Regions from separate parts of the Enterobacter chuandaensis genome, predicted to be linked through region 1. Evidence: predicted binding sites of a transcription regulator. Region 1 holds the regulator's gene; the other holds the start of a gene.
What was found. The regulator LexA, encoded in region 1, represses DNA repair genes until DNA is damaged. The targets are predictions, from matches to a motif close to TNCTGTATGTACATACAGNA.
Positions count from the first base shown of each region.

Region 2: the regulator LexA is predicted to act here: its motif matches at 4,201-4,220, upstream of MX657_RS07845 (DNA translocase FtsK 4TM domain-containing protein).

Region 1 covers NZ_CP097173.1:323,555-329,450, reverse strand. Annotated here, with positions in the region: gene dinF (MATE family efflux transporter DinF) at 66-1,403, opposite strand; gene lexA (transcriptional repressor LexA) at 1,467-2,075, opposite strand; gene MX657_RS01525 (diacylglycerol kinase) at 2,184-2,552, opposite strand; gene plsB (glycerol-3-phosphate 1-O-acyltransferase PlsB) at 2,707-5,127, shown strand; gene gntU (gluconate transporter) at 5,245-5,896, opposite strand, start outside.
Region 2 covers NZ_CP097173.1:1,626,563-1,632,458, reverse strand. Annotated here, with positions in the region: gene lolA (outer membrane lipoprotein chaperone LolA) at 1-297, opposite strand, end outside; gene MX657_RS07845 (DNA translocase FtsK 4TM domain-containing protein) at 425-4,123, opposite strand; gene lrp (leucine-responsive transcriptional regulator Lrp) at 4,259-4,753, opposite strand; gene trxB (thioredoxin-disulfide reductase) at 5,298-5,896, shown strand, end outside.

The sequences.
Region 1 (5,896 bases):
CTGGACGTGATAATTATTGTAGTTAAGGATTCGGCAGTTGATTTCATATTCGGAATCTTTAACCGTCACGATATATCGTGACGGGAAGGAAGCCAGGTATTATTTTGCCAGTGACGATGCCAGATAAAAGCAAGCGACAGGCCGCGCAGGGAGAGGAATACCGCAAGCGCCAGCCACAAACCGTGATTACCCAGCCAGGGAAGCGTCAGCAGCGTCAGACCAAACCCCGCCGCCGCGACCGCCATACTATTACGCATTTCCGCCCCGCGCGTCGCACCGATAAACATGCCGTCCAGCAGATAACACCAGACACCTACCACCGGCAAGATCACCTGCCAGACGATGTAGTGATCCGCAAGTTCGCGTAAAGACGGGATCGAAGTGAGTAATGCAATAATGTCGCGCCCAAAGCAGGCGTAAATCAGTGCGAATGCCAGCGCGACCAGGCCCGACTGACGGCATGCCGCGCGCCATACTTCACGAAGCTGGCCACTTTCACGCGCACCGTACGCCTGCCCTGAATGCGCCTCAACGGCGTAGGCGAAACCGTCCAGCGCGTAGGCGGTAAACGTCAGCAATGTCATCAGGACCGCATTCACCGCGACAATCTCAGGCCCAAGGCGGGCACCAAAAACCGTCAACGCGCCAAAACAGAGCTGTAGCAGAAGCGAGCGCAGCATGATGTCACGGTTGAGCGCCAGCAGTTTACGGATATTGCCGCGCCATGCGGTTTTCAGCATTACGAGGGATATCCCGCGCAGGACCAGTACGCGCCAGACCATCCACAGCCCAATGAATAAGGTTCCGTATTCGGCAATTGCCGTCGCCAGTGCCGCCCCGCGCACGTCCATATGCAGGCCTATCACCAGCCAGAGATCGAGCGCGATGTTAAGCAGGTTTCCCACGACCAGTAAAATTACGGGCGCACGGGCGTACTGCACGCCCAGTAGCCACCCCAGCAGAACGAGATTCGCCAGCGAGGCAGGCGCGCTGAGCCAGCGGATTTCCAGGAAGCGACGCGCCTGCTCCAGTACCGCCTCGCTGCCGCCAACAACATGGAGCGCAAGGTCTATCAGGGGCGTGCGCAGTAAAACAATGAGCGCCCCCGCGCCAAGCGCCAGGATCAGCGGCTGCACCAGCGCGCGCGCCAGACGTAACGGGTCTTTTGCACCATACGCCTGTGCCGTGAGCCCGGTAGTGCTCATCCGCAAAAAGAGCAGCAGCATAAACAGGAAGCTGGTTGCGGTTGCGCCAATCGCCACGCCGCCAAGATAAACAGGGGAATCGAGATGGCCAATAACGGCCGTGTCGACCAGACCCAGCAAGGGCACGGTGATATTGGAAAAAATCATCGGCAGGGCAAGACGCCACAATGCCTTATCAGATGCCGTCAGCAGTGACATGAGAGATACCGGCAAGGGTAAATGAAGCAGGCTACAGCGGAAGCGTAGCCTGTCAGGAAGTGATTACAGCCATTCGCCGTTACGAATCACGCCAACAGCCAAACCTTCAATAGAGAAGCTCTGTTCGCGGAGATCGACCACAATCGGAGTGAATTCGCTGTTTTCGGGCAGCAGCTGAACGGTGTTACCCTGTTTTTTCAAACGCTTAACGGTCACTTCGTCATCAATACGCGCGACCACCACCTGGCCGTTACGTACATCCTGCGTTTTGTGAACGGCCAGCAGATCGCCGTCCAGGATACCGATGTCTTTCATGGACATCCCGCTGACGCGCAGCAGGAAATCAGCGCTCGGTTTGAACATGCCAGGATCGACCTGGTAGTGACCTTCAATATGCTGTTGTGCCAGCAGCGGTTCACCTGCAGCAACGCGGCCTATCAGCGGAATGCCCGTCTCTTCTTCCACCAGCAGGCGGATACCACGCGACGCGCCTGACACAATCTCAATCACACCCTTACGCGCCAGCGCTTTCAGGTGTTCCTCGGCAGCATTCGGAGAACGGAAACCCAGACGCTGCGCGATTTCCGCGCGCGTGGGTGGCATACCCGTCTGGCCGATATGATCCCGAATGAGATCAAACACCTCTTGCTGCCTGGTCGTTAATGCTTTCATTCCGCCCCCTGGGTGTATATACAGTTATGCTGTGAGTATATACAGTCAAAGGCGATTTTGGAACCAAAAACTGCACAAAAAACCAGGGACTTAATTATTCCTCGAGGCTCATCGGAAATGTGACCAAAGCAGCGTGACCCAGGTAATGGCTGCTGTGATAATCGCCAGCAGGACAGCGGCGGAGCCCATATCTTTCGCGCGGCCAGAAAGCTCGTGGAAATCAGAGCCGATCCGGTCGACCACGGCCTCAATAGCGCTATTGAGAATTTCCACTATCATCACCAGAAGTACGGAACCGATGAGAAGCACGCGGGTAATGGCATCTACATCAAGGAAACAGGCGATGATAACCGCGACGATAGCGGCGACACCTTCCTGGCGAAAAGCGGCTTCATTAACCCAGGCGGCACGGAAACCTTTCCATGAATAACCGGCAGCTTTGATGATACGCGTTAACCCAGTGGTATTATTGGCCATTAAAAGAACCTTTTTTAAAAAAGAGCGTCAGTAACAGAAGGCGTAGCGCGTTGCGCTGCCGCCTGAAGTATGACGGGTAACAACAGAAATTTTGCGCGCTTTCTGTTATCCTTGCGCCGCAATTGCATTATTAACCAGAGGCTTTACATCGTTTATGTCCGGCTGGCCACGAATTTACTACAAATTACTTAATTTACCATTAAGCATACTGGTAAAAAGCAAGTCTATCCCAGCAGAACCCGCGCTGGAACTGGGGCTCGATACGTCGCGCCCTATTATGTATGTTTTGCCTTATAACTCGAAGGCAGACCTGCTGACACTTCGCGCCCAGTGTCTGGCGCATGATTTACCCGACCCGCTTGAACCGCTGGAAGTTGACGGCACTTTGCTGCCGCGCTACGTGTTCATTCATGGCGGGCCGCGCGTGTTTACCTATTACACACCGAAAGAAGAGTCCATCAAGCTGTTCCACGACTATCTCGACCTGCACCGCAGCAATCCTGACCTGGATGTGCAGATGGTGCCGGTATCGGTGATGTTTGGCCGCCGTCCGGGCCGCGAAAAAGGCGAAGAGAACCCGCCGCTGCGCATGCTTAACGGCATCCAGAAGTTCTTCGCGGTCTCCTGGCTGGGACGCGACAGCTTTGTGCGCTTCTCCCCTTCCGTCTCCCTTCGCCGAATGGCGGACGAGCACGGCACCGATAAGATCATCGCGCAAAAACTGGCGCGCGTGGCGCGTATGCACTTCGCCCGTCAGCGCCTGGCGGCCGTAGGGCCACGTCTCCCTGCGCGTCAGGATCTGTTCAACAAGCTGCTGGCCTCCAAAGCAATCGCCCGCGCCGTTGAAGACGAAGCGCGCAGCAAGAAAATTTCCCATGAGAAAGCCCAGCAGAACGCCATTGCGCTGATGGAAGAGATCGCAGCGAACTTCTCTTACGAGATGATTCGTCTTTCCGATCGTATTCTCGGCTTTACCTGGAACCGCCTTTATCAGGGCATCAACGTACATAACGCCGAACGTGTGCGGCAGCTGGCGCACGATGGCCATGAGATTGTCTATGTCCCCTGCCACCGCAGCCACATGGACTACCTGCTTCTCTCCTACGTGCTCTATCATCAGGGGCTGGTACCGCCGCACATTGCCGCCGGTATTAACCTGAACTTCTGGCCAGCCGGTCCGATCTTCCGCCGCCTGGGTGCGTTCTTTATTCGTCGCACCTTCAAGGGCAACAAGCTCTACTCCACCGTGTTCCGCGAGTATCTGGGCGAGCTGTTCAGCCGCGGTTATTCCGTAGAGTACTTCGTGGAAGGGGGACGTTCCCGTACCGGTCGTCTGCTCGATCCGAAGACCGGCACGCTGTCGATGACCATTCAGGCGATGCTGCGCGGTGGAACCCGTCCGATTACGCTGGTGCCAATTTACATTGGCTATGAGCACGTGATGGAAGTGGGCACGTACGCCAAAGAGCTGCGTGGTGCGACCAAAGAGAAAGAGAGCCTGCCGCAGATGCTGCGCGGCCTGAGCAAGTTACGCAACCTGGGTCAGGGCTACGTAAACTTTGGCGAGCCGATGCCGCTGATGACGTATCTGAACCATCATGTTCCGGATTGGCGCGAGTCTATCGATCCTATCGAAGCGGTTCGTCCGGCCTGGCTGACGCCAACGGTGAACGGTATCGCGTCCGAGCTGATGGTGCGCATTAACAACGCCGGTGCGGCCAATGCCATGAACCTGTGCTGTACGGCGCTGCTGGCTTCCCGTCAGCGTTCCCTGACCCGTGAACAGCTCACGGAGCAGCTGGACTGCTACCTGGACATGATGCGCAACGTACCGTACTCGGTTGATTCGACAGCGCCTTCTGCTACCGCCAGCGAGCTTATCGATCACGCGTTGCAGATGAATAAGTTTGAAGTCGAGAAGGACACGATCGGCGACATCATCATTCTGCCACGCGAGCAGGCGGTGCTGATGACGTACTATCGCAACAACATCGCCCATATGCTAATGCTGCCGTCGCTCATGGCGGCCATTATCACCCAGCATCGCCGCATTTCACGTCAGGAGCTGTTGCGTCACGTTGAGACGCTCTACCCGATGCTGAAAGCGGAGCTGTTCCTGCGCTGGAGCAAGGAAGAGCTGGCCGTTGAGCTGGAAAAACTGACGGAAGAGCTGCGCCGTCAGGGGCTGATCACCGTTGCGAACGACGAGCTGCACATCAATCCGTCACGCTCCCGTACTCTGCAACTGCTGGCGGCCGGTGCGCGCGAAACGCTGCAGCGCTACGCCATTACGTTCTGGCTGCTGAGCGCGAACCCGTCTATCAACCGCGGTACGCTGGAGAAAGAGAGCCGGACGCTGGCACAGCGCCTGTCCGTTCTGCACGGCATTAACGCCCCGGAATTCTTCGACAAGGCGGTCTTCAGCTCGCTGGTGCTGACGCTGCGTGACGAAGGCTTCATCAGCGATACGGGCGATGCCGAGCCGGAAGAGACGCTGAAGGTTTACCAGATGCTGGCTGAGCTGATTACGTCGGACGTGCGTTTGACGATTGAGAGCGCGACGCAGGGCGAGTGATGTGAAAAAGCCGGGTGGTGTTTCACCTTGCCCGGCCTGACGTTCTGCATAACAGAAAGGCCCGGTAAGCGCTAACGCTACCGGGCCTTATTTTTGAGCCTTATTAAATCACCGTATTCAGCTCAGAAGCGTAAAGGCAATCATCCCGACAATCGCACCCGTCGTGCCGAGGATGGTTTCCATCAGCGTCCAGGTTTTCAGGGTTTGCGCTTCGGTCGCGCCGGTAAACTTACCGAACAGCCAGAAGCCAGCATCGTTAACGTGCGAGACGACAATCGAACCGCCCGCGATACAGATAGACAGCGCGGCCATCTGCGCACCAGAGTAGTTGAGCTGTTCAATCACCGGCATCACCAGACCCACGGCGGTTAAGCACGCGACGGTCGCGGAACCCTGAATGATACGCACCGCCGCAGCCAGCACGAAGCAGGTTACCGCAATCGGCAGACCCATCCCGGTCAGCGCTTCACCCAGAGCCGGGCCCACGCCGGAATCCACCAACACCTGCTTGAACACGCCACCGGCACCGATCACCAGCAGGATAATCCCCGCAGGCTGCAGCGCCGCACCGCAGATCTCCATCACGCGGTCTTTCGGCATACCCTGGCGCATCGCCAGGCCGTAAATCGCCACCAGACACGCCACCAGAATCGCCGTGAACGGATGGCCGATAAACTCAAACCATTCGTACGCGGTAGAACCGACCGGCACAAAGCGCGCGGCGATGGTTTTCAGGCCCACCAGCACCAGCGGCAGCAGGATCAGCGAC
Region 2 (5,896 bases), 1.3 Mb from region 1:
CGCCGTGGCCTGCTCAACAAATGGGTTGAAGAACCACAGGGTTTTACCGTCAGAAACCAGAATACTTTCATCCGGCTGGGTCATATGCCAGTTAAACAGATTAGGGCGTTTCACCCACAAATCACCCTGTCCTTCCTGCACCGCGTTACCGCTACCGTCAGTCACTTTTTGCGTGAAGCTGGCGTGGAAGCTGCTTACTTTATCCAGTCGGCTTTTAAGGTCGCTGGCTGCATCAGCCCAGACGCTGCTGGCAACAAAACTGGTGAGTAATGCACAGGCGATGGCGATTTTTTTCATTGTTATTCCTTAAAATACGTCTTCCCGAAATGGGGTTTCCGTTTCTATTCTGGACCTGCCCGAAGGCAGGCGACAGAAGAATATGCTTAATTTTTGTTGATTTACCCTTCTTTGCAATCGCTGAAGGTTAATCAAACGGCGGCGGTGCCAGCACCTCACGGTTACCGTTGTGCCCCTGCTCGCTCACAATGCCCTGCGCTTCCATCTGCTCAATGATACGCGCCGCGCGGTTGTAGCCGATGCGGAACTGGCGCTGCACGCCAGAGATGGATGCCTTACGTTTTTCAGTAACGAAATTAACCGCCTGATCGAATAATGGATCCAGCTCTTCGCCGCCGTCAAAGCCACCGCCGCCGCCTTCGCTTTCGCTGTCGGAAGTAATGCCATCAACGTATTGCGGACGTCCGCGCGCCTTCCAGTCCTGCACCACGGCGTGCACTTCCTGATCGCGAACAAACGCGCCGTGCACACGCACCGGAGAGGTGGAGTTCGGGCCGGAGTACAGCATGTCACCCATTCCCAGCAGCGACTCAGCGCCGCCCTGGTCGAGAATGGTACGGGAGTCGATTTTGCTCGAAACGGTAAACGCGATACGGGTTGGAATGTTCGCCTTAATCAGACCGGTGATTACGTCCACAGACGGACGCTGGGTTGCCAGTACCAGATGGATACCCGCCGCACGCGCTTTCTGTGCCAGACGCGCGATCAGCTCTTCCACCTTCTTACCAACGGTCATCATCAGGTCGGCGAATTCATCCACCAGCACGACGATATAAGGCAGTTTTTCCAGCACCGGATGCTGGGCATCCATGCTGTCACCCGGCTTCCAGTATGGATCCGGGATCGGACGGCCCATGCGCGCCGCCTCGGCGATTTTTTCGTTGTAACCGGCCAGGTTACGCACGCCCAGCGCCGACATCAGCTTGTAGCGGCGCTCCATCTCGTTGACGCTCCAGCGCAATGCATTGGCGGCGTCCTTCATGTCGGTGACCACTTCCGTCAGCAGATGCGGAATGCCTTCATAGACCGACAGTTCGAGCATTTTCGGGTCGATCATGATGAAACGCACATCTTCCGGCTGCGCTTTATAGAGCATGCTGAGGATCATGGCGTTCACGCCGACAGACTTACCGGAACCAGTCGTACCGGCCACCAGCAGGTGCGGCATTTTTGCGAGATCTGCCACCACCGGATCGCCCGCGATATCTTTACCCAACACCACGGTCAGCGGGGACGGGTTATCGCGGAACTTGGTATTATCCAGCACTTCACGCAGGTAAACGGTCTGACGTTTCTTGTTCGGCAGCTCAAGACCAACGTACGGTTTACCCGGAATTACTTCCACCACACGTACCGCCACGGTTGAGAGAGAACGCGCCAGGTCACGAGACAGGTTAGAAATACGCGCCGCTTTTACGCCCGGCGCCAGGTTCAGTTCGAAACGGGTGATCACCGGGCCCGGCGAGTAGTTCACCACATCCGCCTTGATGCGGAAGTCAGCCAGACGGGCTTCCACCAGACGGGCCATCTGCTCCAGCGCAAACGTATCAACCGGCTCGACTTCAACCGGTGGCGGCGTCAACAGATCCAGCGACGGCAGCGGCGTGCTCGGACGCTGCAGCGGACGGCTGTCACCGTTACGCATCAGCAGCGGGTGAATCAGGCTCTCCTGCGGCTGTGGCGCTGGCTGCTGGAACTGCGGCGGCTGTTGTTGTGGCTGCTGCGGCTGCGCATACGGCTGCTGAACAGGTTGCTGCGGCTGCGCGTATGTCTGTGTCTGAGGCGCTGGCTGCTGACGCACAGGCTCTGCTTCAGGCATCACGCTCGGGGTGAATAAAGGCTCGCTCGGGCCATCATCCACCAGATCTTTCATTGGCGAGAACTCGAAATCCGACAATGAGAACGGGTTTGCACCAGCAGGCTGTTCGCCTGAGTAACGCTGCTGCTGAGTGGCCGCAAACTGACGCGCTAATTCGGCTTCAGCCGCGTCATCTTCGTCTTCCAGCATCGGTTCATCGTGCTGATAGTCTTCACCATAGCGCTGATTCTGCTGCGCAGCGAACTGGCGCGCCAGTTCGTCCTGCTGCATCTCGTCAGCATCATCCTCGTAGTCTGTCTCACGCGCTTTTTCTTCGGCCATCCGCTGAGAAGGCAACTTGATCCCATAGGAGGCAAGCTCACGACGGGTTGGAACGCGGACGCGGTTAGGGCGAGGCAACTGCGGACCAATCCCCTCTTTCACCTGAGGACGCGGCGCGCCGCCCGTTGCCAGGCTAAAGACAGGTGCCGCCGCCGCTGCGGCCGCGGTAGCCTGCTTCACGCTTTCCGCTACGGGGGCAACAGCAGGCGTCGGGTCGACCGGCGGAACCGAAACCGACGGGGCTTTTATTGCGGGTTCCTGCACCGGTTCAGGCACAGGCTGGTACCATGCCGCCAGCTGTTCACGTTCACGAGCACGGCGTTCTTCAACTTCTTCAAAATAGTACATTGGCGGACGAGACGGTTTCGCCTCTTCCACCACCTCAGGTTCAGGCTGTGGCTCAACATAAGGCTGAGCAGGCTCGACCGGTTCAGGCACATATTCCTGATACGGCTGGGCCACCGGCGGCTCCTCATACTGCTGCGGTTCATACTCAGCCTGAGGCGGCTGATAAGGCTGCTGCCACTGCGCCTGCTGCACAGGAATATAGCTTTCAGGTTCAGGTGCAATTACCGGTTCCGGCGTGTGCACACCCGGTGCGGTCTGCCACGCAACCTGAGGCTGCTGAATAACGGATTCCGGCGGCGAAACCGCCTCGGATGGCGTCACGGCGTCGACAGGCGCGGCATACGCCTGCGCCGCGGTCGTTGCTGCTGCGGCTGCGGCAACCGGAGCGGTAACGGTATGACCGTTAAGCAGCGGATCGTATTCATCGAACTCTCCCGGCATCGCACGGTTGCCGGAGAAAAGCACATCGTCAGGATCGACGGTGGCACCCGCCGCACGGTATTCAACCTGCTCGTCTTCATCCATACGTTTACCGGAGAAGAGCGCCGCATCGGTTTTACGTCCTAGCGGGTTGGCAAATTTTTCAGCGACGCGCTGGCGACGCGCCAGGGCACCGCGCAGAATACGGGCACGACGAGATTCACGACGCTGCACCGGGGCATCGTCCTCCTCTTCGTATTCATCTTCATATTCTTCTTCATCGACCCACGTGTCGTCGCGGCGGGTACGGTTGCTCGCGAAGGTAAGGAGGGTAAGAATAAAGCTGCCGATCTTCTCGGCAATGCTCACCCACGACCAGCCGGTAAACAGCGTCAGCCCGGCTGCCCAGATGCAGAGCAGCGCCAGCGTGCCGCCGCTGCTGTGAAGCATCGGCTGTAGCGCAGAGCTCAGCAGGCTGCCAATCACCCCACCGGAGGCGAAGTACCAGATATCATCGGCGTTAATCGCCGCCAGCCCGCAGGAGGTGAGGATCAGTGCCAGCGCGCCAATCAGGCGCAGGGAGACGGCAAAATAGTCGATGTAATCATCGTTCTGGCGATGACGCCATGCAAACCAGCATCCGCCAATGATAATGACGGGAATGGTGTAGGCCATCACACCGAAAATGAAAAAGAGCGTGTCCGCAAGCCAGGCTCCGGGTACGCCGCCTAAATTATGAATAGGCTCATGCCACGCGGTTTGCGACCAGCTGGGATCGGAGGGGTTGAAACTGAGTAAGGCTGCCATCAGCCACACGGCAAAAAGGGCAATAACGATCAGCAAAGCCTCGAGGAGACGACGTCCGCTGCTTAGCTTCGATAGTGTGACTTCTTTGTCTTCAGTGTATTCCTGGCTCAAGAAAGGCTCTCCAGGTATCAGGCATATCCTGCCTGTTTGCTAAAACGGACAACAGCGCCGGGGCTCCCCGGCACTGTTGCTGTATGGATTAACAGGAGTGTAATCAAACTACGCTGATTTTGCACCTGTTCCGTGTTAGCGCGTCTTAATAACCAGACGATTGCTCTGTTTGACCTCTTCCATCACCACATAGGTACGGGTGTCGTTCACGCCTGGCAGACGCAGCAGGGTTTCCCCCAGCAGCTTACGGTAGGCGGACATATCAGGCACACGGGTTTTCAACAGGTAGTCGAAATCACCGGACACCAGATGACACTCTTGAATTTCTTCAAGTTTTTGTACAGCGGCGTTAAATTGCTCAAACACATCCGGCGCACCACGATTCAGAGTAATCTCAACAAATACCAGAAGTGAGGCATCCAGATAATGCGGGTTCAGCAGAGCCGTATAGCCCTGAATAAAACCCTGTCTTTCCAGTCGGCGCACACGCTCAAGGCACGGCGTCGGGGAAAGTCCCACACGTTTTGAAAGCTCGACGTTGGAAATACGCCCATCCTTTTGCAATTCATTAAGAATGTTACGATCGATACGGTCGAGATCTTTGCCAGGGCGCTTCTTGCTATCTACCATTATTATTGTCTCTCTGTATTCCTTCCCTACTCCTGCCTGGACCCTGTGCACATCACTGTTCAGAGCCTGTACCCGTTAGTCATCACATCGCCTGGTTATGTATTAGACGCGATGCGGATTCGGGTTCTGTTGGTAAGAAGACCGCTGCCCGAAGGCTGTCACCGACATCACGTATGGCGTCTGTCCACGCCATGCGTAGATTTCACTGACACGGTAAAAATGGCATTTACGTGCATGCCTATGCGGCATACGGTTAACGCGGTTTTTTTTCTTCCTTGAATGTTTTCGCAAATGCGCAGGGGATTGTCAAAGCAAAACATCGTTTTTTAGTACAAGATGCCGGATATTCATTTCGGAGGGGTATTAATCCTCATTTTGCTGCCTTATAAACGAGCGGTTTTCAGTAGCAGGCGTGATGTAACCTTGCCAGATCCATCGGGCGCAGCTATTGCATATATCGAAAGCAAAATCCCTGTGCTCTTTTTTTACGGCAACAAATTCCCTACAATCCAGCCCATTGCCTGCCAACAACAATGGGGATCTCATGGGCACGACCAAACACAGTAAGTTGCTAATCCTTGGTTCCGGACCTGCGGGATATACCGCGGCGGTCTATGCTGCACGCGCTAACCTGCAGCCGGTGCTGATCACCGGTATGGAAAAAGGCGGTCAGTTGACCACCACCACGGAAGTGGAAAACTGGCCGGGTGACCCGAACGACCTGACCGGGCCGCTGCTGATGGAACGCATGCACGAGCATGCCACCAAATTCGAGACCGAAATTCTCTTCGACCACATTAACAAGGTCGATCTGCAGAACCGTCCGTTCCGCCTGACGGGCGACAGCGGCGAATACACCTGTGACGCGCTGATCATTGCCACTGGCGCCTCAGCCCGCTACCTGGGCCTGCCATCCGAAGAAGCGTTTAAAGGCCGCGGCGTCTCTGCCTGCGCCACCTGCGACGGTTTCTTCTATCGTAACCAGAAAGTCGCGGTTATCGGCGGCGGCAACACCGCGGTGGAAGAAGCGCTTTACCTGGCGAACATTGCCTCTGAAGTGCATCTGATCCACCGTCGCGACACCTTCCGCGCCGAGAAGATCCTGATTAAGCGCCTGATGGATAAAGTGGCGAGCGGCAACAT